DNA from 3 places in the Paenibacillus sp. LS-5 genome. Region 3 is predicted to be linked to each of the others. Evidence: riboswitches for the same ligand, from Rfam matches in the RefSeq annotation. Region 3 holds a riboswitch; each other region holds the start of a gene.
The links. A riboswitch is a leader RNA that binds a small molecule or an ion and turns the genes downstream of it on or off. The one in region 3 is predicted to bind cobalamin.
Positions count from the first base shown of each region.

Region 1: linked by a shared signal. The riboswitch ahead of AC0MA3_RS24090 (anaerobic ribonucleoside triphosphate reductase) and the one ahead of AC0MA3_RS17780 (S-layer homology domain-containing protein) in region 3 are both predicted to bind cobalamin.
Region 2: linked by a shared signal. The riboswitch ahead of cobJ (precorrin-3B C(17)-methyltransferase) and the one ahead of AC0MA3_RS17780 (S-layer homology domain-containing protein) in region 3 are both predicted to bind cobalamin.

Region 1 is NZ_JBWAVA010000023.1:61,549-68,910, reverse strand. It holds gene AC0MA3_RS24105 (ASCH domain-containing protein) at 688-1,110, opposite strand; tRNA gene AC0MA3_RS24100 (tRNA-Thr) at 1,395-1,466, opposite strand; gene AC0MA3_RS24095 (MTH1187 family thiamine-binding protein) at 1,550-1,858, opposite strand; cobalamin riboswitch at 2,155-2,386, shown strand; gene AC0MA3_RS24090 (anaerobic ribonucleoside triphosphate reductase) at 2,685-4,670, shown strand; gene nrdG (anaerobic ribonucleoside-triphosphate reductase activating protein) at 4,667-5,182, shown strand; gene AC0MA3_RS24080 (ribonucleoside-diphosphate reductase subunit alpha) at 5,299-7,362, shown strand, end outside.
Region 2 is NZ_JBWAVA010000004.1:213,277-220,638, forward strand. It holds gene cobK (precorrin-6A reductase) at 10-789, opposite strand; gene cobJ (precorrin-3B C(17)-methyltransferase) at 786-2,750, opposite strand; cobalamin riboswitch at 2,927-3,115, opposite strand; gene AC0MA3_RS08570 (ArsR/SmtB family transcription factor) at 3,240-4,178, shown strand; gene AC0MA3_RS08575 (DUF6171 family protein) at 4,315-4,590, opposite strand; gene AC0MA3_RS08580 (alpha-N-arabinofuranosidase) at 4,604-6,100, opposite strand; gene AC0MA3_RS08585 (5'-3' exonuclease) at 6,293-7,219, opposite strand.
Region 3 is NZ_JBWAVA010000012.1:111,323-118,684, forward strand. It holds gene AC0MA3_RS17770 (hypothetical protein) at 1-1,193, shown strand, start outside; gene AC0MA3_RS17775 (GAP1-N2 domain-containing protein) at 1,190-4,291, shown strand; cobalamin riboswitch at 4,613-4,802, shown strand; gene AC0MA3_RS17780 (S-layer homology domain-containing protein) at 5,092-7,263, shown strand.

The DNA.
Region 1 (7,362 bases), on a different contig from region 3:
CACTGACATCCATAACGGAATGCTCAAAAACAACCCGAATGCCAACCCGCGGCGAAGACTTCCTTCATGACTCATTTCAATTCTCCTCTTTGAGGTGCTTTATTTTGTTACGCTTCAATCTTTATTATTTCAAATTTAATATATTATAATTCTCCAGAATTAATTGTGAAAAATATCACATTTATTCCCCCATTTTTATATTTCATCGATTATTTTTTTGAAAATATATAAAAAACGGGCCTCGCCATGGGAGTTGGCAAGACCCTGAAAGCTATTTATAAACACCGGGGAGTGTTTGGTACATTTAATATATATCTTTAACCTGAAAACAAGCTGATAACTACCTAAAAATTACATTAAAAACTTCCAATAACCCAGGGTGCCGAAAAAAACAACCAGTGCCACGGGAAAGATAATTTTCCGGCTTACCTTATCTTCGAACGAAAAATACAAACACAACATACAAAGCCACGCAATAAGGAGACTTCCCATTTCCTATGCATACGCCCTTTCTTATTCATCCTGATGATCACGGAGGACACGATGGCTGCACCAACGCATCTTATAAGAAGATTACCCGCGAGTCAGCCGGTTCATACCCATTAATGGCTTGGGCCTACAAATAAATTTCCTGTTACTCCAATCATTGCCGTCCACTTCAAAAGCTTGTCCAGTTCTCCAGGGGGGTCACTGCTCTCCCTCCAGGACTGGGTGTTCCCAGAAGCTCAGCCTGCCTTTTGCAGGAATCGGATGAGCAAGCGCCGTTATCTCTTCCAGCTTCCAAGCAAAGCGCCCTTGCGAATAATCCCCAAAAATAAATTCATTACCGCCCGGCCAGCCCGTTTCAGCGTCCGTAACCGTCACCTGATAGCATTCAACGAGACGGCTTGTGGCAATAATGGCTCCGAGAGGAAGGTTGTCTGTGCTGAATCCGTGCCGTGCCAAGGCCGACTGAATCGGCTCCTGCCTGCAGGCTGATTTGTCTATCCCTTTACCCGCATGAATAGCCAGTTCCCCGCGATAAGCCGTTCTCCAGGAACGGGTCTCGTACTGTTTTTCCCCAAGCGCAATTAAGGTCGCCCAGGGCTGCCGGATAGTCAGACATCTCATATATGCCTCTACTCCTCCCTGGACAGCAAAAACGCAGCCCCCAAATCCGGAAAGCTGCGCCGCCTATTTATATCGGGATGCCGGCGAAAGAGCATGAAGCCCTTGCCTGCGCATTGTGTGTGCTTTCTACTACTTTATTGTATGACTCTATGGGGTTCTGTGCAACTATACAAACACTTTACCAGAATAAAGGGTAGAAGATTGTTAGAATTACCTGGATAACATGAAAAAAGCACGACCCCCGGGAATCCCGGAAAGCCGCGCCATGATTGAGTTCTTAAGGATGCTGGTGAAGGGAATTGAACCCCCGGCCTACGCATTACGAGTGCGTTGCTCTACCCCTGAGCTACACCAGCTTAAAGCTCTTTTCTGTCAAACAAAATACATTATACCCCGTCTAGGGAAAAACGCAACCCATTCTATCACTAGTTAAACAGAACTATTCCGCCTGTAGCTTGCGCTCCACCGATTCCAGCTTGCTGCGGCTTGTGGAAGGCTTGTCGCGCCGGTCATCAATCTTGAGTGAGGTGGACACCCGCTGAGCTCCCGCACGAAAAGGGGATTCATGCAAGGCTTCGACTGCCGCAAGAATCCGTGTGAGCGGTCCCTCGATGATCGTGCCCATAGATGTCAACTCATACGTAATACCTTCCACTGTCTCCAGCACGCGCTGCATATCCGCCACGTAGCTGCTGAGACTGGTGCTGCCTGTACCAATCGGAATTACGGTTACTTCGCCAATTGCCATTCTGAAGCCCCTCCTATATAAAACTCGTTATATAAGTCCCTGGTCCCTTCTATTGTAGCAACTCCCGCCTCCCCCCACAAATCCCCCCTAACATTTGGACAATTTATGAACCGGATTCGGCAAAATTTACACACAAGTTGTGGATTACCTGTGGATGAACTGTGGACGAATGCCAGGTTATCTGTGGATCATCTGTGGATCATTTGTGAGTAAACGGGTGGAACCCGCCCGGGGCGCGGACTCGCAAAAAAATGTTTACAAACACAAGATATTGGGTTATTTTTATCTAGCGACAACAAAATATAGTGGAAACAGGTGCTTTGCTCTCTCAAGAGGGTTGAAGCTTAATAGGGAAACGCGGTGCAAATCCGCTGTGGTCCCGCCACTGTAACCGGGTGTTCTGCTGGCTTCTACAAGCCCTGCAGAACAGTATCTGGAGGCTCACGCCACTGAGGGCATCGCCCCTTGGGAAGGCGCCTCACAGGATTCACCGGAAGCCAGGAGACCTGCCTGTTTCCGGACACCATCATATACACCTGCGAGGAACAGGAGAGGTGTCCGCATGCGGCCTGCACCAGCAGATTCAGCCTTCCCGCCGAATGGGAGACAAAGGCTGCCGATACCTGAATGCGATAAGCATATCGCGCTCAGGTATCGGCTTCTGCGGGAAAGATTCTTTCCATGGAGACCATCCGCAAATATCCGGTTTTCGGCTATTTGCTTACGCATCCGGGCATTTTCCGCCGTCCTCGGCGGGAGATGCTTTTTTTTACAATGTCAGTCGTTATGTCAGAACGTTCTTATATACCGAGAGGAGAGCTATACAATGACGCTGCTGGAGAAACGGTACAATGTTGGACAAGCTGCACAGGAGGATCTATTAGAGGAAGTTATCCATTTGGGACGCGATATCATCGACAGCCGGGATTTGGATCTATTGCGTGAGAACGCCAATTTGAACGGAGAGAGCTTTTCCGGCAAAATGAGCAAGTTCGGCAGTGAGTATTCCAAGTGGTATGCCCGTAACTTCACGATGCCTCCGCAACTGGTGCAGGCTACCCTCGACAATGTGGTGTATGTCCACGATCTGGACCAATACGCGATTGGAACCACCAACTGTATCTTTATCCCGTTCGACCGTCTTCTACGTGAAGGCTTCAACACCGGCAACGGCAGCGTGCGTCCTCCCAACTCGATTATGACTGCGATGTCGCTTGTGGCGATTATTTTCCAGTCCCAGCAGAATGCCCAATACGGGGGCGTATCCGCCAACAAGCTGGATTATGACCTGGCCCCTTATGTGACCAAATCCTTCGCCAAGCTGTTCCGCAAGGGACTCGAATATTTCGAAGAAGGACAAGCCGGGGACATTGCTGGCGAAATCACTATGAGCCGTGGTGATCTGGCAGAGCAGTATCCGCGCGCCTTCCGCTTTGCATCCAAAGAAACAGAAAGCGAAACGCTGCAGGCGGCAGAGAGCATGATACATAACCTGAATACGATGTCCAGCCGCTCGGGCGGCCAGATTCCTTTTACCAGCATCAACTATGGTACATGCACCTCTCCTGAGGGACAACTGGTGATCAGCTCGCTGCTGACCGCCACGATGAACGGGCTTGGCAGCGGCGAAACGCCGGTATTTCCAATCCAGATTTTCAAATGCAAACAGGGTGTGAATCAGCAGCAGGGCGATCCTAACTATGAACTGTTCCTCAAAGCCGCCGAATGCTCTGCCCGCAGACTGTATCCGAACTTTGCCAATCTGGATGCTCCGCTCAACCTGCAGTATTACGATCCGGCCGATCCGGATACCGAATTTGCAACCATGGGCTGCCGCACACGGGTACTGGGTGACCGCTTCGGACGCAACCACTGCTCCGGCAAAGGCAACCTGTCCTTCAATACGCTCAATCTGGTGCGGCTCGGACTTGCTTACGGCACGGCCACAGGCCGTCGCCTTGCCGCCGACGAAGAAGGCTTCTATGACGATCTGAACCATTACATGGACATTGCTCTGGAAGGGCTGCTCCACCGTTTCCGCATCCAGGCTTCCCAGAAGGCCAAAGCTTCCGACTTCATGATGCGTGAAGGCGTCTGGGAAGGGGGTGAGGCGCTTGCTCCCGATGATTCGGTTGGCGAGCTGCTGAAGCACGGCAGTCTGTCCATTGGCTTTATCGGAATGGCTGAGTGCATGAAGGCCATGTACGGCAAGCATCACGGCGAGGACATGGAGATCCATGCCAAGGCGCTCGCCATTGTCCGTCATATGCGGGAATACTGTGACCGCAAGAGCGAGGAGCTGAACCTCAACATCACGCTGTTCGCCACACCGGCTGAAGGCCTGTCGGGCAAGTTCACCAAGGTGGACCGCAAAGTGCTCGGGTCCATTCCGGGCATCACAGACCGTGAATACTATACGAACTCCTTCCACATCCCGGTCTATTATGAGCTGAGCGCTGCTCAGAAGATCAGCCTGGAAGCACCGTTCCATGAATACTGCAATGCCGGGGCAATCTCTTACGTGGAACTGAACGGGAATGCACGCAGCAACCCGGCGGCTTTTGTGAAGATCATCCGTTACGCGCTGGAACAGCAGGTCAGCTATTTCAGCATCAATCATCCCGTGGACCGCTGCTCGAACTGCGGCTACGAAGGCGTGATTGGCACCAATTGCCCTTCCTGCGACGCGCATGAGAACGATGTGCATATCCGCCGCCTGCGCCGGGTAACCGGCTACCTGACCGGCGACTACCAGACCCGCTTTAATGCCGCCAAGCAAGCCGAAGTAAGGGACCGCGTTAAGCATCTATGAACATATGCGGCTACTACCCGGAATCGATCAATGAAGGAGAAGGCATGCGGGCCGTCCTTTTCCTCAGCGGCTGCCGCCACCGCTGCCCGGGCTGCTTCAATCCCAAGACCTGGAATTTTAATTTCGGCGAGCCGTTCACCCTCCAGCGTCAGCGGGAGATCATTGCCGAAATAGCAGCGAATCCGCTGCTGGACGGACTGACGCTGGCAGGCGGCGACCCTTTTTTCTCGGCAGAGGAGGCTGCGGGCTTCATTCAGGAGCTGCGCAGCGTGCTGCCCGATTATCCTATCTGGATTTACACCGGCTATACCTATGAAGAGCTTACAGCAGCACCCGGCTCACCGGAATGGAACCTGCTGGCCCTGTGCCAGGTCGTGATTGACGGACGTTTTGTGGAAGAGCTTAAAGACACCACCCTTCCCTACCGGGGAAGCAGCAACCAGCGGATTATTGATATTCAGGCTAGCCTCGCCGATACCGAAATCGTACATTGGCAGCCGGCTGCCTTATAAATTCAGTTAACTTTCAAAGAGCAGGCCAAGCCTTGGGGCGGGCCGCTCTCTGCGCTTATATACTTCAATTTGTGATATTGAAAATTAAACTCAAAAACGAAAGGATGTATGCACCTATGCCACAGCTCGTTGTGAAACCCGATAACCGCCAACTGGCTTTTGATGAAATCCGCCTGTCCGTATACGCCGACCGTATCCTCAATGGCCTGGATCAACTAAGCAAGGAAACCCTGATTCGCGGAGTGCAGTCCAAGCTGCGCCGTGACGAGGTTAGCGGAGAAGAGATCAGCAATGCTTTTACGATGAGCGCCCTTGAACTGGTGACCAAAGAGGAACCGGACTGGAAGTTCGCCGCTGCGCGTTCCCTCCTGACCTCCCTGTACAAGAAAGCCGCTGTCAACCGCCGCTATAAAGCTTACCCGGAAGAGCCTTACGGCGAGCTGTACCCGCTGATTACCGACCTGGTCAAGAAGGGTATCTACCGCGAAGAACTGTTGTCACACTACACCAAGGAACAGATCGATGAGCTCGGCGGCTGCATCGATTACACGCGCGACCTGCTGTTCGATTATATCGGCCTGCTGACGCTGTCGGACCGCTATCTGGCGCATGACTTTGACGGCCGCGTAATGGAGCTTCCGCAGGAGCGTTATATGATTATCGCGATGTTCCTCATGCACACCGAGCCGGAAGAGAAACGTCTGGATCTGGTTAAAGAAGCCTACTGGGCCATGAGCAACATTTATATGACCGCTGCCACCCCTACCATGTCCAATGCAGGTAAAAAAGTCGCCGGACAGCTCTCCAGCTGCTTCATCGACACTGTGGATGACTCACTCGAAGGTATTTTTGACTCCAATACCGATGTAGCCCGGCTGAGCAAAATGGGCGGAGGCATCGGCGTCTACCTTGGCAAAATACGGGCCCGCGGGTCCGATATCCGTGGCCATAAGAACACAAGCTCCGGCGTCATCCCTTGGATCCGCCAGCTGAACAATACTGCAGTCAGTGTAGACCAGCTCGGTACACGCAAAGGTGCTGTTGCGGTTTACCTCGATGTTTTCCATAAAGATATTCTCGCCTTCCTCGACCTGAAGCTGAACAACGGTGACGAGCGGATGCGTGCGCATGACGTATTCCACGGTGTCTGCCTGCCCGACCTGTTCATGGAAGCTGTGGAAGCACGCAGCCACTGGAACCTGTTCTGCCCTCATGAAGTGAAGAAGGTAATGGGCTGGAAGGATGCAAGCGGACGCGCGCTGGGTCTTGAGGATTTCTATGACGAGAAGCTCGGACAAGGCACTTTCCGTGAAAAGTATGCTGAAGCTACCGCTAATCTGGAGCTGTCACGCATCACGGTTCCAGCCATCGACATCATGAAGCGGATTATGAAATCGCAGCTGGAAACCGGCACCCCATACATGTTCTACCGCGACACGGTGAACCGCTCCAATCCCAACCGGCACCAGGGGATGGTCTTCTCCTCCAACCTGTGCACGGAAATCATGCAGAATCAATCAGCAACCGTTATCGAGAGTGAGGAACTGGTTACGAAGGACGGCCAGACCCGGATCGTGATCTCGAAGGTTCCTGGAGATTTTGTGGTCTGCAACCTGAATTCCATCCATCTGGCCCGTGCGATTCCGGCGGGTGTGCTGGAGCGGCTGATACCGATTCAGGTCCGCATGCTCGACAATGTCATCGACATCAATAATATTGAAGTACTGCAGGCACAGTACACGAACAGCCAATACCGCGCGGTAGGCCTCGGTACCTTCGGCTTGCATCACCTGCTGGCGCTGAAGGGTATCCGCTGGGAGTCCGACGAAGCCGTGGAATACAACAACCATTTGTATGAGCACATTAACTATCTGCTTGTACGCTCCAGCATGGAGCTAGCCCGCGAGAAGGGCCGCTATCCGAAGTTTGCAGGCTCCGACTGGGAGACTGGCGCTTACTTCACTTCGCGCGGCTATACCAGCGGCGAGCAGGAAGGCAAATATGTGACTACGGAGCAGTGGCGTGAGCTGCAGCAGGAAGTGGCTACCGACGGCGTACGCAACGCCTGGTTGTTCGCGATTGCCCCGAACGGCTCGACCTCAATCATCGCCGGCTCTACTGCCAGCATCGATCCGCTGTACGAATTGCTCTCCTACGAGGAGAAAACGACTTACAAGATC
Region 2 (7,362 bases), on a different contig from region 3:
AGCTATCCCTCATTTCTTATATAAAGCTGTAACCGCCGACACGATCTCATCAAAGGACTGATACACCCTGCAGTGATCTCCAAAAGCCGTTTGAGGGCGTGCAATCAATATGACATACAGGCCCATATCCAGCGCCGCATGCACCTTTTCATCGAGGGAACCTTCTGCTCCACTCTCTTTCGTAACCATCACTTGGGTTCCGTATTGTCTATAGAGAGCTTCATTCATTTCACGTGAAAAAGGTCCCTGCATCGCAATGATGTTGCGCTGTTCTATCCCGAGGGAAATGCACTTCTGTATATTTTCCAGACAGGGCAGCAGTCTTACGGTTAACCGGATAGCGGTATTCTCCAGCAGCTGTCCTGCAAAAACCTCTAATGTTTTGCCGCCGGTCGTCAGCATAATGGAGCCTTCCAGCTGCTTGGCCCTGCGCGCTGCCTCTTCATAGGAATGCACGACCATTAACCGGGGATGTTTATCATAACTGACGCTGCGCCGCTCATAACGCCAATAGGGCAGACCGAGCACTGCAGCGGCTCTCATCGCATGGGCATGTGCCTCCTGTGCAAACGGATGGCTGGCATCAATGATGGCGCTGCAGCCTTCCTTCCTCAGGCAGGAGATCATTCCATCCTGATCCAGCCTGCCGATACGCGTCCGTATGCCCGCTGCTTCAAGGCGTTCCGCAGCACTTGCCGTCACAACGGACGCCAGCAGCTGTAGCCCTTCACTTGACAGGGAAAGCGCCAGTTCACGGGCATCACTGGTTCCACATAGCATAAATATCATCGGGTCAGCGCGCCATTGGAGTAGTTGGCGGGTTCATGGCCACATCCATGCCCTTCTCCCCCATGGGAGCCGTGATGATGCGCCTCGTCACCGTGGTGATGGTGATGATGATGAATAGAAGCTTCATCGCGGTATTTGCAATTGTCGCAGTTGGCTACAGTCAGGCCCGCCACAGTCTCATCTATCCGATCGATCAGCATGTCGGACAGCAGTGGGTGTGTGCCCAGATAGCTGCCTGCCTCTACTTCAATCTCCGGGTGTGCTGCGGTAAAACCGTTCACCGTTTCGTTGAACTGTCTCATCAGCACCCCGGTGAATAATAAATACGGAAGCACGATGATTTTCCGCGCTCCAAGTGCAAGGCACCGCTCCAATCCTGCGTTCAGCGAAGGCTTGGCCATAGCAATAAAGCAGGCCTCGACGCTTTTAAAGGAGGTTCTTTCCCAGAGCAGACGGGTCAGCTTGAAGAGGTCGCTGTTCGCATCCGGGTCACTGCCTCCGCGGCCCATGACAAGCACGATAGTATCTTCATCTGTGATCTGGTCCTTTTCCTCACTCAGCACAGCCGCTATCTCCTGCTTGCTGCTATCCGGGTGCGCAAAGTGGCTTTGGTGTGCGCGTACGATCGCATTATTAGTGATGTCTCCAGATTGCGCCCATTGTTCTGATGTCTGAATCGGCCGCGACAGCGCCATAGCTCCTGCAATGCGGTCTAACAGAATTTCCGCTGCTCTCTCCTGCACGCCAATAGGCCGGCCATATATAAATTCCATATCCGGATATTTCAGCTTCGCCTGATCCAGGGCCATCGGAATATCCAGCTTGGAATGTCCCGCCGCGAACAAAATAATCGGTACAACATAGACCTTAACGGCTCCTCCCCGGACACATAGATCTATGCCTTCGGAAATGGTTGGAGCCGACAACTCGATAAAGCAGGTCTCCATGATATACTCCGGCCTCCGGTCAGCCAGCAAACGGGTAAAGTTCCGCAGCTCCTCATTCCCCTCTTCCACACGGCTTCCATGTCCTACTAGCAGCACCGCCGGCTTCCGGCTGGCACCTTCCGGGTTCTGCAAAAGCACGGGTTCAGATTGAATCCCGCTCTCCTGGTCACCGCCAGCCAATGCCGCCAGCGACCAAGGTTCTGCTGCGGTCTGCAGCCGTTCATGCGGCTTCAGTACCTGCGTATCAGCGCCAAGGCAGTACTTGCGCTCATAGCCGCGTGGTGTAACTAAAAGGCCTTCATAGACTATGGTAGCTGAATTGCCGACGATTACAGTCGAGAGCATGCCGATCTCATGATTCAGCATATCCTGGAGCGTTGTGACGATGGTCTGCTGGCGGTCACGATAGGCGCTTTTTACGATACCGACCGGAGTGGCAGGGTCCCGGTAGCGTAGCAGAATCTGACGGGCTTCTTCAATTTGGCGTGTCCGCTTCCCGCTGCGCGGATTATAAAAGGCAATTACAAAGTCAGCCATTCCTGCTGCTTCCACCCGTGCCGCAATGCTCTCCCAAGGCGTAAGATGGTCACTCAGGCTAATCGTACAGGAATCATGCATAATCGGTGCTCCCAGCAGCGAGGAGCAGGATTGAATCGCCGAAATACCTGGAATCACTTCGACCACTACACCTGTGTCAGGTTTCCAGCCCCGTTCGATCAGCACTTCATAGACCAGCCCCGCCATTCCATATACACCTGCATCTCCGCTGGAGATGACAGCAATGGTCTGCCCAGCCTCTGCCCGGCGAACCGCTTCCTGGGCCCGGCTGACCTCCTCGGTCATGCCTGTTCCGACAATCTCCTGATGCCGCAGCAGCGGCCGGACCAAATCCACATAAGTGCTGTAGCCGATCACAGCCTCACTTTCTTCCAGCGCCGCCAAAGCCCGGCCCGTAATATGCTCCATTGCACCGGGACCAAAACCGATAATCAGCAGCTTTCCTAGTCTGTTCATTCTTGTTCCTCCATCCTTGATACAGCTTCGGTACTCAAAGCAAAAACTCCCGCCTTGTGGGGTGGGAGGTACATGTACGTATTCAGATCACAAAAAGAAGGCAGGCCCGCCGCCAAAACAAGCAGCGCCCCCTCATCTGTTCATCCATTCGTACACCGCTCCTATCCGCGTAGAGTCGTGTGTGCGCAAACAAGGTAGGTCTCCTGGCTCGGGATCATCGCCTGGCTTCGTCTTCCCCGGAGCTATCGCCGAGTGACTTGTTGAAGCCGGCTCTTCCTTACAGTGGCGGGACCGCTCGGGAGTTGCACCCGATTCCCTGTTATCCCTTGATATCAATCAAAGGCACCTTGTTTCGTCGCTGATTCATCCTGTACATCATAGCGGAGACCGCTCACGCATGTCTGTGATAAAAGTGCAGCGCAGGAAGCTTGTAAGAATGTCACTTGAGTAATATAATTATTAACTATAACGCTGTATCGGAGGCTTTTCATGAAACTTGATCTTACTGAAGAATCCCTGCCGGTGTACGAAGCATTATCCAGCTCTGTTCGACTGCATATGCTCCGTCTGCTTGCCGTCCAGCCCATGAATGTCAAGGAATTAGCCGGAGCGGTGCAGCTCAGCAGTGCGATTATGACCATGCATGTGCGTAAGCTGGAGGCTGCCGGACTTATCAGCACCCATATGGCTCCCGGACGGAGCGGCTTGCAGAAAATCTGCACAATAGCCGTGGACAATGCCGAGATTTTGTTCCCGGGACAAGGTAAAACAGAGCGTAAACGCCACCGTAAAGAGATCCCCGTCGGGCATTATTCCAATTTCCAGATCGAACCGACCTGCGGTCTGGCTACCACGGATCAAATCATCGGCAACTTTGACGATCCGCGTTATTTCTGGGATCTCGAGCGGATGAATGCCGGTATTCTCTGGTTTGGCAAAGGATATGTCGAATATAAAATCCCCAACTTTCTGCTATCCAGCCAGCAGCCAGAGGAACTGGTCATTACGATGGAGATTGCCTCGGAAGCACCATCCATTAATAATAATTGGCCTTCGGACATCACCTTTACCCTGAACGGGCACAAGCTTGGCTACTGGACAAGTCCCGGTGATTATGGAGACAGGCAGGGCAAATACACACCATCCTGGTGGCCAGCCCTCACCAATCAATACGGACTGCTCAAGCAGCTGAGGGTTACTCCAAAGGGTACTTTTATGGATGGCCATAAGCTGTCCGAGGTTACGCTTGAACAGGTGGGCATCCGCAGCAAACAATGGACGTTCATGCTGTCTGTGGAAGAAGATGCCGAGCATATCGGGGGTCTAACCCTCTTCGGCAAAGGGTTCGGCAATTATAACGAAGACATGCTGGTAGATTTATATTATACAGATATGCCAGACAGCAATGAGTCGGCAGGGTCTGCTTAACCCCCATATACGCACAAAACAAAGAAACCCCGAATTCCGCAGTTTATCAAACTGGTGGAATTCGGGGTTTCTGGGCTTAGCCAGGTTTAGCAATCGTTATACCGTTACAGCACGGCCTGGCGATAGTGTACCTTGTCTATTCGTTAACCGGCTGCCACAGGCCACCCCCGGGAAGCGGACAGCCCCTTGCCTTCAAACGGGCAACAACCGGTATGATGCAGCCGCAGGCGGTGCAGGTTACCCCATCCTGCAGTTTGGAGCAGGTACTGCAAATGGCGACCCGCTCCGCATACAACGAATCTGAAGCGGTGTTACCTTCATTGAACATCGAGGATGCCAGAATACGGGCGATCTGTGCATCTGTGACCTTATAGTCGTCCCGGCAGCCTTTACAGGAAGAGGTTGTGGCCATAGCAGTACTCCTTTTATGCGTTCGGTGTAATCTCCAGTACCGTTACCGACATCGCCGGCAGCTCCACAGTAATCGTATCGCCCTCCAGCTTGAAAGCTGTGAACGGCTGCGGAACGACAGCTTCCGGCTCGCTGAACGAGTTGTGGGCATCGATCGTTGCCCCGGCCAGAGTTGTACCGCTGATCTGAACGGCTTGGCCGGCGAGTCCGCGTAATTCCAGTGGAAGTACTGCTGAGGCTGCATGATTCAGGTTACAGAGGCTGACATGAATCACACCCTCTGCCGTTACCGAAGCTGAGGCGGATACTTCCGGAATCTCCTTACCTTCAAAGCTGTAAGATCCGCTCTCCTGAGTCAGATCGAGCAGTTCTGCATCCTGATGCACCTTGTACATATTGAATACATGATAAGTCGGAGTGAGCAGCATTTTCTCGCCTTCGGTAAGAATGACAGCCTGCAGCACGTTAATCGTCTGGGCAATGTTCGCCATACGCACACGGTCGCTGTGGTTGTGGAAAATGTTAAGTGTCAGTCCGGCAACCAGCGCATCGCGGATCGAATTCTGCTGATAGAGGAAGCCTGGGTTCGTTCCCGGTTCCACATCATACCAGGTTCCCCACTCATCAACGATCAGGCCGACTCTTTTCTCAGGATCATATTTGTCCATAATCACACTGTGGCGGGTTATCAGTTCTTCCATGTGCAGCGCCTTTTCCAGTGTCGTGAAATATTCCGAAGCTTCAAAGCCGGTAGCCGCACCCTTATGCTCCCAAGTTGCACCGGGAACCGTATAGTAATGCAGTGTGATGGAGTCCATAAACCGGGTGGCTTCGCGCATTAGCACTTCCATCCAGTAATAATCGTCCGAATTCGGTCCGCAGGCGATCCGGTGAATCTTATTGTCTCCATAGTTGCGGACATAGGTCTGGTACTGCCGGTACAAGTCTGCGTAATACTCAGGACGCATATTGCCTCCGCAGCCCCAGTTCTCATTGCCTACGCCAAAATACTTGACGGCCCACGCTTCTTCGCGGCCATTCTTCGTGCGCAGCTCAGCCATCGGAGATATACCGTTAAAGGTCAGATACTCTACCCATTCAGACATCTCCTGCACCGTTCCACTGCCTACATTGCCGTTGATATAAGGCTCGCATTCCATCATAGCGCACAATTCCATGAATTCATGCGTCCCAAAATGGTTGTTCTCCACGGCGCCGCCCCAATGTGTATTGATCATCCGTTTGCGTCCTTCGCGTGCTCCAATGCCATCTTTCCAATGATATTCATCAGCAAAACATCCGCCCGGCCAGCGCAGCACCGGCACCTTGATCTCCTTAAGCGCTTCCACAACATCATTGCGGATGCCTTTGGTGTTCGGAATCGGTGAATCTTCTCCTACCCAGATGCCTTCATAAATGCAGCGTCCCAAATGCTCGGAAAAATGTCCATAAATATTCCGGTTAATCGTTCCCTTGCGGATATCCGTATTAAGCACAACACGCTGAGCCATTTCAATGCCGCCTCTCTTAAATTAACATATTTATTAATCATTTAATATTCATATTAACATTATAAAGGGCTTGCTTCTCATCCGTCAATAACAAAAAGCGCCTCTTAAGCCGTTAACGGCTCAAGAAGCGCTTTGGGTACAATCCATATATTTGCTCAGTCAATCATCCTGCTGGACAGAGGGGATTAAGCTTCACCCGAGATCCCCCAGCTCGATCTGCACAATGCCCCGCTCATCCTTCACCGTTCCTACGAGATGCATCAGGCTGCCGAACTCCAGCTCCTGGAATTTGCGGACTGCGTTCTCGCGCTGCAACTCCCACAGGCATTCCGCTAGTGTACATACTACAGGCACATCGCAGCGAATCTCCGCCAGCTCGCGGGATAGATGAAGCATATCGAGATCAGCTTCGATTTTGGCGCGCACCCCTTTGGGCAGTAAGTGAAGATTCTCGATCACGCCTTCCACGGTACCATATTCTGTCAACAGCTTCAGTGCGGTCTTCTCTCCAATGCCGCGCACGCCAGGATAATTGTCGCTGGTATCGCCCATAAAACCCTTCAGATCAATCACCTGGGCAGGGGTAAGTCCTCTTTCTTCGAGCAGTTCGGCCGGATCGTACACTTTGTAGTTGGAGCGGCCTTTTTTCATAATCACGACCTTAACGCTGTCACTGACCAGCTGCAGCATATCATGATCCCCTGTCAGAATGTAGACCTCGGACTCCCCGCTGTAACAGGATGCAAGCGTGCCAATGCAGTCATCCGCTTCATAGCCCACCAGGCCGATATTCGGCACACCCAGCTCAGCCACCACCTCTTTGACGAGATCGAACTGTGGAATCAGCTCCAGCGGCGCATCAATCCGGTTCGATTTGTAGCCATCATACTTCTCCGTGCGGAAGGTCCCTTTGCCCATATCCCAGCAGCAGACCACATGTGAAGGCTCAAACGTGCTCACCGCATCGAAAAAATACTGCAAAAATCCGTACACCGCATTCGTCGGCATTCCTGCCTTAGTCTTGCGGATATATCCTCCATAGGCGGTCGCATAAAAAGCCCGGAACAGCAGAGCCATTCCATCGACGATCATTACCCGGCTCTTTGTTTCTGAACTCATGTGTAACCTCTCCTTGTATCTTCATATTTTGGGGTTTGCAGCGGAAGGCCGATAAAAAAGCAAAAACTCCACTGCGATGTTTGACAGGAATTCCATCAGCCGTCTATCCCCTAGTTACTTAACCCGTGACACCCGCGGTGGAT
Region 3 (7,362 bases):
GTCCGTATTGCTTCACCCGGTTCCAGCCGGAGGATGTGGTCTTTCGGGCTATGCACAGCCGCGAGGATGACGAGAATTATGCGCTGGGCGAAGACGATGCGCTGAATAAATACCGTGAGCGCTTCGGCCTCGATACGGTTGACGATATGGAAGCCATTCTGAATCCGGCAGATATCCCGGAGGAGTACCACCATTATACGGACCATGTACTGACCGGCATCACCGACCGCTATGGGGTGCTTACGCGCAGACGGCTCTGCCCGTCCTGCCACAATGAGCTGCCCGTGACGGCAGGCAAGGTTCCGAGTAATATCATCTCGATCATCGGCGCTTCCCAGGTCGGGAAGTCGGTGTATATGACCTCGCTGATCCATACGCTCCAGCATACGACGGCGGGGCATTTTGACGCGGCCTGCATGCCGCTGAATGCCGAGATCAGCCGCAAATTCCGTACGTTGTACGAAGAACCGCTGTTTGAGCGGGGCGATCTGCTGGCTTCGACCCAGAAGGAGAAAATGCAGGAGCCGTTTATTTTCCAATTTGTATTCAAGGATGAATCCAAGCCTCCGCTGACACTGGTATTCTTCGATGTTGCCGGTGAAGGGATGGTGGATCAGGATTATCTTGGGCTGCACGGCCAGCATATCAAGAACTCCGCGGGCATCCTGTTCATGGTCGATCCGCTGCAGATCCGCTCGATCCGCGAGAAGATCCGCATCAACTTCGGGGACCGCCCGGGTGAATGGGTCTCGCAGTATGACGAGCCACGGGATGTGGTGCTGACCATGTTCGGCGATTTCATCGCCTATCAGGAGAAGAGCAAAACTGATATTCCTACCGCTGTAGTGCTCGCCAAAAGCGACATGCTGCATTCCCTTAAGGATGAGGACGGCGACTACATCAAGTCCAACAGCAATGTATTCAACAACTATGTGCACCGCAAAACGCTCAATCTGGATGAGTTCCACAACATTGACGGTGAAATCCGCCGCTTCATTGAGAAGGTGGACCGTCCGTTCAAGGATACGATGGATGTGTATTTTGCGAATACGGGGTATTTTGCCGTCTCCGCACTGGGCAGCAATCCCGTGAATCAAAGGATAGAAGGTGTAGTCAGCCCAATCCGTGTGGATGAGCCTTTCATCTGGCTGCTGCACAAACTGAATTATATTGAGGGGAGCGACGGGCCGTGAACAGATTTTCAGGGTCCATGATCACCCAGCAGATGTATACCCGCGAGCGGCGCGGGGTGTACCGGGCGACAGAAGGATTCGATACGGTAGCGAAGTCGGAGAGCCTGGACAATAATTTCGTCAAAAAAATACTGCATCCCTTTTGCCTCTACGATGCTCCTGCAGAGCTAACGGCGCGCGGCGAGAAGGATGAAACGCAGTACCCTGCCGCGCTGCATCTGTTCCATACGGAAACAAATGATACGGTTATCGGGCAGAGCCGGTATGTGGCAGCCGATTTTACCGGGCAGCGGAGCGCTTTTTTTGCCCATAATTTCGTGGTGCCGCCCATCCGCTCAGAGGAGATTCTGGAGGGGTACGGGCAATGGCTGAATGCCGGGTTTGCGCGGAGCTATGACGGAGAGCCAGGCGGGATACTGCCTGAACTGGAAGCTATACCGGTAGAGGGCCGTGTGCATGCTGCGGACCCGCTGATCGTGCTCGGCAGTCTCGGCTTCACCGAGGAGCTGTTCAAAGCCTTGCTGCAGGCGGTCATGCTGTCTGTAGCCGGGAAGAAAAAGATCTATGTGACGCTCGATGTACCGATCAGTGAGTTGTCGCAGCGTGCGGTGGAGCTGACGGAGGTCATCTATGCTTCCCTGCCGTATGACTTCCGCCGCAGGCTGGGAGTGATCACTTATGCCAAAGAGCCGCAAAGCCGCAAATATATTCACCTGACCTTTGTGGAGAAGGGCTCCTTACGCCCGGGTGACCGCAATATTGAGAAGGATTATATCTTCGATCTGGCAAGCGGGCGGGTGCTTAATGCCGATTTCGGCGAGTCCCGGCAGACGTATGCAGACCTTGCGTGGAAGGCGCTTGGGCAAAAGGGCGGCGTTCTCAAAGATTTCGCCAGATTTGCCGATTCCCTGCTGCCTGGCGAGAGTGTGGATCGTAAGTTGTCACTGGCACTCTACAATGAGCTGGCTGTATTCTATGAGATTGAACAGGGCAGTGAAGCCTTATATACAGAGAATAAGAATGCTGTGCTTGGCGGCCTGCTGTCCTACCTGAAGCCGGAAGGGGCGCTGGAATCCCGGGTCCGGCTGAACGACATGTTCCTGGAGCGATTTGACCGCGAATATGATCTGATCCGCAAGAACGGGATTCCATCGCCAGAGATTCTGGAACGGTTCAAGGAGTATTTTGCGCTGCCGGGCCATAACTACCGGGTCAAAATCATCGATTATTTCATTAACGGGATGCTGAATTGCCGGAACGCAGGCCGGGAAGATGTGCTGGCTGCGGCCTACGGTATAATCGAGAGCGATGATGCGCTGAGTGAGGATTTCTTCAAAAGAATACTGCCTCAGACGATCTTCCGCAAAGCGCTGTTTGAACCGTATCTGGAATCCAGACTTGTCGCGGCAGCCGGAACGGCAGATGTGCTGCGTATAGTAGCCCACTTCGGCCGGCTTCTCCCGGAGGTGCTGCAGCAGGTTTTTGTACGTGATACGGTTAAGGAATATTTGCTGGAGAAGCTGCAGCGGGACAATGATCCGGTAGCTGCGGTAGCCATGGTGCATGAGTCGGTTCAGAAGGCGGAGAAGGACCGGCGCAAAGGCGGCGGAATCCATCCTGAGGCCTTGTCGCTGCTGCAGGAGCTGGGAACGGCTGCTGACCGCTTCCTGCTGAACCGGATCTCGCTGGACGAGCTCTCCTTGGAGCAGCTGCTGGAGATTTCTTTCCTGCGCTACCGGGATACGGCAGACTGGCAGCCGCCGCTGGACGCTATAGCGAAGCGTAAAGCTAATGCTCTGCGCGCTGCGTACCGCTGGTTCGGGGAGGAGAAGCCGGATGAGGAGATTTTTGCCGGGTTGTCTCCCCGAGAGCTGGATGATGTGCAGCTGCTCGGACGGCGCTGGTTGAAGGAATCGCACAGTATTGAGCCATTCGAACGTGTGCCATTGGCCTTTTATCATAACAGTGAGCGGCAGGATGGACCGCTGGATTATGAGACGCTGATGGAACTGCTGAAGCGCAAGGCGGGCGGGGACACAGAGACGATCTACCGTTTCCTGGCCTGGTCGCAGGGCAATCCGCTATTTTCTATTTCGAATAAAAAGCTGTGGCCCGGGTATCGCCGGGCCGTTCTGAAATACTTCCTGAACAGTGACCGCGAGGCGTTCAAGAGCCGCGAATTCCGCAAAAGCTATGCCGCCGCCGCAGGCCCGGCGCTACAAAGTGTATACAACGAAGCGCGCTCCCAGCTGGCTTCGCCGCTGGCGCGGTGGGTCAGCCGCAGCCGATTTCAGATCCTGATCTCCGGCAGCATCCTGGGTATCGTACTGATTATTGCCATCATCGCAATGAGCATGCTGCGCGGCAGCGGGGATACCGCTGCGCCGGCTGCGACCCTGAGCCCGGTTCGGGGCACCACCACGAATGCGGGGGGACAAGTTCAAGCCCCGGCCTCTGTACGGCTTGCCGGCAGCGGGAACGAAGGCAGCGGAACAGCAGGCGGCGGAAATGAAAACGCCAAGCTGGTGTTCAGCTTTGCCGATGAGGCGGAATGTGCCGCCTTCAAGCCGGCGCAGATCATTGTGATGTCCGGTAACAACGTTACGGACACTTACAAGGTTGTAGCAACTGCGAGCAGTTGCCTGGCCGCCGGAGCTGACGGCGGGACTGGTGAAGCTGCCGCAGGGAACGGCGGCGGGACTGGTGAAGCAGCCGCAGGGAACAGCGGCGGCACTGGTGAAGCTGCCGCAGGAAAAAGCGGCGGCACTGATGAAGCTGCCGCAGGGAACGGCGGCGGCACGGGTGAAGCAGCCGCAGGGAACAGCAGCGGCGCTGATGAAGCTGCCGCCTCCCCGACAGCGGGAGCTTCGGGCGCGGGAACTCCTGCGCCCGTATATGAGGTGACGGTGGAGCTGGAGCCTGGAGCGAAGCTGGTGGAAGGTGATGTAATCACCGCCGGAGGCTATACGCTGAAGCTGCAGGCTAGTTCGGAGGGTACTCTGGATAGTACTCCAGGTAGTACTCCAGACAGTACGCCAGAGGCTACATCTGGGATCGAGCCTACTCCTTCAGCCAGCCCGAAGCCGGATGGGGAATAAGCAGCAGATTAGATTCTGTTCTGTATAAGAAGCCACGGAAATTTTTATTCTCATTCTGCTGTACAGAATACAACCAACCTGCAAATGCTGGTTCACACCGGCAGCAAAGAATAACTGATTACAATCCTGAACAGCGTGATATGCCGTACTAGCCCGGTATATCACGCTGTTCAGGATTTTTTGAAGTGAATGGATAGGGGCGGCACAGAATTGAAACAGCTTGTCTATAGACATACAGGGAAATAGTAGATATGATTATGAATATTAAAATTTAATAAGCTTTAGAAAAAGGTGCGGATTTTCTTAGAAACGAGCGCTGCCATTATAAGGCGGCAAAGCGGTTTCTTTGTGTGTAATCTGCTTAAAAGGGAAGGCCGGTGTAAGTCCGGCGCGGTCCCGCCACTGTAAATGCGGAGCAACTCTTGAAATGCCACTGTCTGCTGTTAGGATGGGAAGGCAAGGGAAGCAATGAAGCATGAGCCAGGAGACCTGCCTTTTTCGCTGTTGTTTCTATTCTTCGGGGGTAAGAATGCGGAACAGGTGCAATACAAGCAGACGGCTGCTTAAGAGTAATATTGTATAGCCGCCGTGCATTTTGTATCCTTCCCCGGCCGCCCTGTAAAGGGCGGTCTTTTATGTGAATATAAGGATTTATACGCTTCACGCCATTGATTATCCTTATATTTCTCGCAGAAACGGATACCGTCCTTATAAGGACGGCGCAGCCGTGTCTGCTTGTGTTGCCGCGCCTAGCGGAGGACGAAGGCTTCATCCATTTTATCCAAAGAAAGAGGTTAGCTATGAAGAACAATCTATCATCCAGGTTTACACGGCTAGGTTTGATCGTAATCATGCTGTTCGCGGTTCTGGGAGCGGCTGTAGCTCCGGGAGGACAAGCTTTTGCGGAGACGGGTACTGCAGCTGCCGCGAACTCCGGAAGTGCCGCCTCAACTATAACTGCAAAACAGGCAGCCAGCGTAGCTGATGCGGTCTATGCGACTTCTGAGTTTGTGCTGAAGAACGGGGTACAGTCGGATTGGCAGGCTATCGGCCTTGCCCAAGCCGGTTACAAGGTCCCGGACAGCTATCTAAAATCACTTGAAAGCAAAGTAACCGCAGCCAAGGGCGTATTCGCCAGAGCTACGGAATATGCGCGGATTACGCTTGCCGTGAAGGCACTTGGAGGCGATCCGGCTAATGTTGGCGGCTACAACCTGATTGAGAAGCTGTACAATAACGATAAAATCACCGGCCAGACGCTGAACAACGCAGCTTATGTGCTGCTGGCTCTGGATTCCGGAAGCTATAACATTCCTGCTGATGCCAAATGGACACCGGCCAAATTGCTGGCGGAGATTCTGGCTAAGCAGAATACAGACGGCGGCTTCACCCTGACTACGGGTGCAAGTGATCCGGATATGACGGCGATGGTGCTGACGGTGCTGGCTGGACATAAGAATGATCCGGCAGCGAAAACCGCCGGACAGCGGGCAGCAGCCTGGCTCGCTACCGCACAGGATAAGAATGGCGGCTACGGTGACAGCAGTGAAAGTGTTGCTCAGGCGATCATCGGACTGTCTTCCTTTGGTGTAGACCCTACGGGAGCGGAGTATACCCGTGGTAATGTGAATCTGATCGGTAAGCTGCTGAGCTTCAGCACAGCCGGCGGCGGGTTCACCCATACGGCTGGCGGAAGCTACAACCAGCTCTCAACCGAACAGGCGCTGGAAGCGTTGGTAGCTTACAGCCTGTACAGCACAGGCGGCAAACTGTATGATCTCAGCAGTGTGCCTGTGAAGAATCCTCAGGTTCTCGTGTCCGTTGCCATTGAAGGACCGGGTGGAACCCTTGGAGAGGGCACTGTATATGCAGGCAATGTGCTTAATGCGCTGGAGAAAGCAGCAGCGCAGAAGGGTGTGGCCCTGGTTAATGAAGCAGGCAATTACGTGACGGGGATCGGCGGCGTGACTGCCGGTGCTTTTGGCGGCTATGACGGCTGGATGTATGTGGTAGCCCGCGGCGGAGCGTGGATTTATCCAAGCGTAGGCATGGGCGATTTTACCCTGGAGGCGAATGACCGCATACTCGTCTATTATGGCGGGGATAACACACAGGTGGTGGAATCCGTGACGGTATCTCCAGCACAGCCGAAGCCGGGACAGGATCTCACGGTAAAAGTGACTCAAAAACAGTGGGTGTGGAATGAAAAGACCTTCACCTCCGATCCGGTCACATCACCGTCCTCCGGTGTGCAGGTAACCATCGGCGGTAAAACGGCTGTTACGGATGCAGCGGGTAATGCTATTTTTGCCGGCGGCGTGCCAGCGAATAAATATACGATCGTCATTACAGGGTATCTCAAAAACAGCACACCTGCGGTAGTCCGCTATTCGCAGCCGCTGACCGTGGCGTCTGCTGCGGCGGACCGTGCTGCTTTTACCGATGTGAAATCGATCTCCCCTTGGGCCCTGGAGTCCGTGTATACGGCTTATGACCGCAAGCTGATGGACGGTGTCAGTAAGAACAGCCTTATATTTGCTCCGAAGCAGAAGATTACCCGGGCTGAGTTCGCGGCGCTGCTGCTGAGACTGACCGGCAATGAGCCGTCCCCCGCATCTGCTGCCCAAGCTTTCAGTGATGTTAAAGCGAATGCATGGTATTATGGAGCAGTGAATAAAGCGAAGCAATTGGGTATTATTAGCGGAGTAACAGGAACAACCTTCAAACCGGACGGCCTGGTTACCCGCCAGGATATGGCTGTGATGATGATGAGAGCGTTCAAGCTGGATGCTGCTTCTGCCGCGGCCGGAGCCGGTAAATTCACCGATGAAGACCAGATTAGCGGATACGCAGTAACTGCGGTACGCACTGTGACCGGACTTGGGCTTATGACAGGAGCGGGCGGGGAATTCAATCCTTCCGCAGCTGTAACTAGAGAAATGGCTGCAGTTGTGGCTGTCAGATTGCCTTAATGGAGTTGGAAAGCTTACCAGCAGGATGGTATGGGTGAATGGAGAAGCTGATAGATTACGCTGCGGGTGCCTGACCAGCTGATGGAGAATTCCTGCAGG